DNA from 2 places in the Pseudomonas poae RE*1-1-14 genome. Region 2 is predicted to be linked to the other one. Evidence: predicted binding sites of a transcription regulator. Region 2 holds the regulator's gene; the other holds the start of a gene.
The links. Region 2 encodes sigma-54, which starts transcription at its own class of promoters, with help from an activator protein. Its sites were predicted from a motif close to ANTGGCATNNANNTTGCTNT; they were not measured.
Positions count from the first base shown of each region.

Region 1: the regulator sigma-54 is predicted to act here: its motif matches at 1,943-1,962, upstream of flgB (flagellar basal body rod protein FlgB).

Region 1 covers NC_020209.1:3,372,955-3,376,363, reverse strand. Annotated here, with positions in the region: gene cheR (protein-glutamate O-methyltransferase CheR) at 1-808, shown strand, start outside; gene H045_RS14645 (hypothetical protein) at 894-1,676, opposite strand; gene flgB (flagellar basal body rod protein FlgB) at 2,004-2,411, shown strand; gene flgC (flagellar basal body rod protein FlgC) at 2,415-2,858, shown strand; gene flgD (flagellar hook assembly protein FlgD) at 2,875-3,409, shown strand, end outside.
Region 2 covers NC_020209.1:256,584-259,992, reverse strand. Annotated here, with positions in the region: gene lptB (LPS export ABC transporter ATP-binding protein) at 1-613, shown strand, start outside; gene H045_RS01195 (RNA polymerase factor sigma-54) at 798-2,291, shown strand; gene hpf (ribosome hibernation-promoting factor, HPF/YfiA family) at 2,368-2,673, shown strand; gene ptsN (PTS IIA-like nitrogen regulatory protein PtsN) at 2,683-3,138, shown strand; gene rapZ (RNase adapter RapZ) at 3,141-3,409, shown strand, end outside.

The DNA of each region.
Region 1 (3,409 bases), 2.4 Mb from region 2:
TTTTGAACAGTTCCGGGTCTTCCTGGAAAAGGCCTGTGGCATATTGCTCGGTGAAAACAAGCAATATCTGGTATCCAGCCGCCTCAACAAATTGATGGAGCAGCAGGGCATCAAGTCTCTGGGCGAGCTGGTACAGCGCATCCAGGGCCAGCCGCGCAGCGGGCTCAAGGAAATGGTGGTCGATGCCATGACCACCAACGAAACCCTGTGGTTTCGCGACACCTACCCGTTCGAGGTGCTCAAGAACAGAGTGCTGCCGGAGGCTATCAAGGCCAGCCCGGGTCAGCGCCTGCGTATCTGGTCAGCCGCGTGTTCGTCGGGGCAGGAGCCTTACTCGATCTCGATGGCCATCGATGAGTTCGAAAGGACCAATATCGGTCAGTTGAAGGCCGGCGCGCAGATTGTTGCCACCGACCTGTCTGGCACCATGCTCACCAACTGCAAGACCGGCGAGTACGATAGCCTGGCCTTGGGGCGCGGCTTGTCGCCGGAGCGGCTGCAACGGTTCTTCGACCCCAAAGGGGCAGGGCGCTGGGCGGTGAAGGCACCGATCAAGAGCCGGGTGGAGTTTCGCTCGTTCAACCTGCTCGACAGCTACGCCAGCCTGGGCAAGTTCGACATGGTGTTCTGCCGCAACGTGCTGATCTACTTCTCGGCCGAGGTGAAGAAAGACATTCTGTTGCGCATCCACGGCACCCTCAAGCGTGGTGGCTATCTGTTCCTCGGTGCCTCGGAGGCACTCAATGGTCTGCCGGACCATTACCAGATGGTGCAATGCAGTCCCGGGATCATTTACCAGGCCAAGTGATGCTCACTTGAAAAAAACGGGAGGCCCTGCAAAGGCCTTCCTTTTTTATGCGCGCAGCAAAACCGGATCCTACCGCTGGCGGTATTCAGGACCGGGGCTGCATCCGAATATTGCTCAAGGACAAGCGATGAGTGCCGTGAGGCACGCTCTGGTTAAAAATGCCCAGCCGAACATCGCCCGTCAGCGCTGCGGTGAATGATCCGGTGCCGGTTTGCGGTTGAGCCTGGGTAATGTTTTGTACGGTGGCGCCGATCCGGCTGCCGTTTATCGTCAGGTACAGGGCCGAGCTATCGGCTGCGGGCGAACCGCCAATAACCTCAAAGCTGCAATCATAGGTGCGCCCCGCAATCACCGGAACGGCACGGGTGATGAGGTGAGCACTGCTGGCCTGGCTGATGAACAGGTCAACGACCACGTTGCCATTGATGACATGCAATAACCCGCCTACGTAGGGGCCCTGGGGCACCCAGCCCTGGAAAGTGTCATCGCTGAAATCCCATACGGCGGCAGGCAGTGGCACGACGACGGGGCTTGAGTTGATAAGGACTTTGGCGGGTGGCGCAGCGGAGTTGCTCCCTGCACGGTTGATGGTCAGCAGCAATTGCACGACTTTGCCTGCGCTGGCTTCAACAAAGCCTTTGGGTATCAAAAACTCGAGCTTGGGAGCGTTCGTGGCGATCAGAAAGCTTTGGTTGAATTCGCCACCGCGTACGCTGCTGCTCAGGGTCAAAAAAACCCGATCATTCGGCATGACCGGGAAATCGGCGGTCAGCCCTGCGCTGTTACCGATAATAAGTCGGGTGTTCAGTTCCGGCGGGGTGGACGCGGAGTTTTGTTCGTTGAATCTTGGCGGCGGGATAATCAACATTTCGAACCTCTGCGGCATATATCAAGGGTGTCCGCCGAATAAGGCATTCAGACCACAGACACGACAACTGTCAGAAATGACAGTCAAGACTAGCGGTGATCCCATCCCGCCGTCCAACTGACGTTATCGCCTGATTGCCGCCCCTGCGTAAAAGCGGCAAGCACTGTTGCCGCTTTACTGGCGCCACGCGGAAGCCTGTTGCCGCTTTTCTGGCATTGACGCTGCATCGATCCCCGGCAACCCCTTGAATTCAGGGGGTTGAGCACGTTGGCATGCGCCTTGCTATGAGCTTGTTACGAACAGCAGGTCAGCCTAAAGGTTTCCGCCATGAGCATCAGCTTCGATAAAGCGCTCGGTATCCACGAACAAGCCCTGGGCTTTCGCGCCAAGCGTGCCGAAGTCCTGGCCAACAACATTGCCAACGCCGATACCCCGAACTACAAGGCTCGGGATCTGGACTTCTCCGCCGTGCTCGCCGCACAGCAGGACAAGACCCAGAACGGCACCTTCGCCTTGAATATGACCAACAGCCGTCATATCGAGGCGCAAGGCCTGAGCAGTGGTGATGAGTCGTTGCTGTATCGCACGCCGATGCAGCCGTCGATCGACCAGAACACCGTCGATGCCCAGCTGGAACAGTCGAACTACGCCGAGAACTCGGTGAACTTCCAGGCCAGCTTCACCCTGCTCAACAGCAAATTCAAAGGGCTGATGTCAGCCCTGCGTGGAGAGTAAGCCATGTCCCTGTCCAGTGTTTTCAATATTGCCGGTAGCGGCATGAGCGCCCAGACCACGCGCCTCAACACCGTGGCCAGTAACATCGCCAACGCCGAGACCGTGTCTTCGAGCATTGACCAGACTTACCGCGCGCGTCATCCGGTATTCGCCACCATGTTCCAGGGCGGACAGAGCGGCGGCAGCGATTCGTTGTTCCAGGATCAGGGCAATGCAGGCTCCGGCGTGCAGGTGCTGGGTGTCGTCGAGGACCAGAGCAACCTCGAAGCCCGTTACGAGCCCAACCATCCTGCTGCGAACGAAAAGGGTTATGTCTACTACCCCAACGTCAACGTGGTCGAGGAAATGGCGGACATGATCTCGGCCAGCCGCTCGTTCCAGACCAACGCGGAAATGATGAATACCGCCAAAACCATGATGCAGAAGGTCCTGACCCTGGGTCAGTGATAAGGGGCGCCAACTAATGGCCATCGTTGATACGTCAAGCAACTCGGCAGTCCAGGACCTTTTCAATTCGAAGGTCAAGACTGCCCAGGACAATACCAGCCTCACTGACGCCGCCGCAGGCGCGACGGGCAGCCAGGCCATGGGCAAGGATGCTTTCCTGAAACTGCTGGTGACCCAGTTGAAAAACCAGGACCCCTTGTCGCCTCAGGACAACGGTGCGTTCGTGGCCCAGTTGGCGCAGTTCAGCAGTCTTGAAGGCATCAATAACCTGAACGACTCGGTCAAGTCGATTTCCACCAACGTTACCTCGTCGCAGGCGCTGCAAGCGTCCTCGCTGGTGGGCCGCTCAGTGATCACCCAGACCGACAGGACACTGGTCGACACGAGCAAGAGCATGACCGGCTCTGTGAATGTGCCGGCGTCAGTGGGCAATGTCTCGATCAAGATCACCGACAAGGACGGCAACACCGTGCGCACCCTCGACATGGGCGCGCAAAGCGCCGGCTCCCAGAGCTTTATCTGGGACGGCAAGAACGACAAGGGTGAGGTTG
Region 2 (3,409 bases):
CGGCGCCGGCAAGACCACCTGCTTCTATATGATCGTGGGTTTAGTCCAGGCCGACCAGGGCCGCGTGCTGATCGACGACCTCGATGTCAGCCACCAACCCATGCACGGTCGTGCACGCGCCGGTATCGGTTATCTGCCACAGGAAGCGTCGATCTTCCGCAAACTGTCGGTGGCCGACAACATCATGGCGATCCTCGAGACCCGCAAGGAACTCGACCGCGACGGCCGCCGTCAGGAGCTCGAAAGCCTGCTGCAGGAATTTCACATCAACCACATTCGCGACAACCTCGGCATGAGCTTGTCCGGTGGCGAGCGTCGCCGCGTGGAAATCGCCCGCGCCCTGGCCACTGCGCCCAAGTTCATCCTGCTGGACGAACCGTTTGCCGGCGTCGACCCGATCTCGGTCGGCGATATCAAGCAGATCATCCATCATCTGAAGGCCAAGGGCATCGGTGTGCTGATCACTGACCACAACGTCCGTGAGACCCTCGATATTTGCGAAACCGCCTATATCGTCAACGATGGCCAACTGATCGCCGAAGGCGATTCGGCGACTATCCTGGCCAACGAACTGGTCAAGGAAGTGTACCTGGGTCACGAGTTCCGCCTGTAGACACGGTGGTATCAGGGCGTTCGCCAACGAGCGCGCGAGTCAATGAAGACCTCGGTATTTTTATTGTCATCGCGCTCTAGGCAAAGCACCCGATATCAGGCATATAATTTGCTTATGTTTGGCGCTCGCGCGCCCTGTCGTGGATGGCGCATTGCGCCGGCGAATAAGGTGTTAAGCCCCTGCCATGAAACCATCGCTAGTCCTGAGAATGGGCCAGCAGCTGACGATGACACCGCAGCTGCAACAGGCCATCCGCCTGCTCCAATTGTCGACCCTGGACCTGCAACAGGAAATCCAGGAGGCTCTGGAGTCCAATCCGATGCTCGAACGCCAGGAAGAAGGCGACGACTTCGATAATGCAGACCCACTGGCCGACAACATCGAGCAAAAACCCAACCCGGACGTGCAGGAAACCTCCTATCAGGAAACCGCACCCACGGTGGACAACCTCGAGGAAGGCGACTGGAACGAACGCATTCCCAACGAACTGCCCGTGGACACTGCCTGGGAAGACGTCTATCAGACCAGCGCGAGCAGCCTGCCCAGCAATGACGATGACGAGTGGGACTTCACCACCCGCACGTCCGTGGGCGAAAGCCTGCAGAGCCACTTGCTGTGGCAATTGAACCTGGCGCCGATGTCCGACACCGATCGCCTGATCGCCGTCACCCTGATCGACTGCATCAACAACCAGGGCTATCTGGACGAGACGCTCGACGAAATTCTGGAAGCCTTCGACCCGGAACTGGATATCGAACTGGACGAAATCGAAGCCGTTCTGCATCGCATCCAGCAGTTCGAGCCTGCCGGCATTGGTGCGCGCAACCTCAGTGAATGCCTGCTGCTGCAATTGCGTCAATTGCCCGCCAAGACGCCATGGCTCACCGAAGCCCAGCGCCTTGTCACCGACTACATCGACTTGCTGGGCAGCCGTGACTACAGCCAGCTGATGCGTCGCATGAAGCTCAAGGAAGATGAGCTGCGCCAGGTCATCGAGCTGGTGCAGAGCCTCAACCCGCGTCCGGGCTCGCAGATCGAGTCCAGCGAAGCCGAATACGTGGTCCCCGACGTGATCGTCCGCAAGGACAACGAGCGTTGGCTGGTTGAGCTTAACCAGGAATCCGTGCCCCGGCTGCGGGTCAACCCGCAATACGCCGGCTTTGTACGCCGCGCCGACACCAGCGCCGACAACACCTTCATGCGCAACCAGTTGCAGGAAGCCCGCTGGTTCATCAAGAGCCTGCAAAGCCGCAACGAAACCCTGATGAAAGTCGCCACCCAGATCGTCGAACACCAGCGCGGCTTCCTGGAGTACGGCGACGAGGCGATGAAACCGCTGGTATTGCACGATATCGCTGAAGCGGTGGGCATGCACGAATCGACGATTTCGCGAGTGACCACCCAGAAATTCATGCATACCCCGCGGGGTATATATGAGCTGAAATACTTTTTCTCCAGCCACGTCAGCACCTCCGAAGGCGGCGAATGCTCATCCACGGCAATTCGCGCGATTATCAAAAAACTGGTTGCTGCGGAAAATCAGAAAAAGCCATTGAGTGACAGTAAGATCGCTGGTTTACTGGAAGCACAAGGCATTCAGGTCGCCCGTCGAACCGTCGCCAAGTATCGCGAATCCCTTGGGATTGCGCCTTCCAGCGAGCGTAAGCGTTTGATGTGACGGGCGAGCCACAGCGTTCCAGTGGCAGGCGCTTTTCGCCTGTCGCTTTATGCACTGGCAACGAAGGAGAAGCTGTATGCAAGTCAACATCAGTGGACACCAGCTGGAAGTCACCAAGCCCCTGCGTGAATACACCGAGAGCAAGCTGAACAAGCTTGCGGGGCATTTCGACAAGATCACCAACGTGCAGGTCATCATGGAGGTCGACAAGCTCAAGCAGAAAATCGAAGCCACCCTGCACGTACCGAATGCCAAGCTCGTCGCCAATGCGGAACACGAAGACATGTACGCGGCGATTGACTCGCTCTACGACAAGCTCGACCGCCAACTCATAAAGCATAAGGAAAAGAATCTGCACCTGATGCAAGGTACAGGTCGTTAACGCCTCCCCATGATCCGACTTGAAACCATCCTGACCCCCGGCCGTTCCCTGGTGAACGCGCCGGGTGGCAGCAAGAAAAAAGCCCTCGAACACATTGCCAACCTGATCAGCCGTGAAGTGCCCGAGCTGGATGAGCAGGTCGTGTTCAAGGCCCTGATCGACCGTGAAAAGCTGGGGTCCACCGGCTTTGGCAACGGCATCGCCATCCCTCACTGCCGACTCAAAGGCTGCGACACCCCCGTCAGCGCCTTGCTGCACCTGGAAAGACCCATCGATTTCGACGCCATCGACGGTGCCCCGGTCGACCTGCTCTTCGTTTTGCTGGTCCCGGAAGCGGCCACCGATGCTCACCTGGAACTGCTTCGGCAGATCGCCAGTATGCTCGACCGCAAGGAAGTACGTCATAAACTGCGCAACGCCAGCAGCAATGAGGCGTTGTATCAGGTTGTGCTGGACGAGCAATAACCATGCGCCTGATCATTGTCAGTGGCCGCTCCGGCTCGGGTAAGAGCACCGCACTCAACGTGCTTGAGGACAGCGGCTTTTATTGCATCGATAATTTGCCCGCCGGGCTGCTGCCGGAACTGGCCGAACGCGCGCTCATCCACACCGAACTGGCGCAACCTCTGGTCGCCGTCTCGATTGACGCCCGCAACCTGCCCAGCCACCTTTCGCGGTTCCCCGAACTGCTCGAAGAGGTGCGCGGCAAGCATATTCATTGTGACGTGCTGTACCT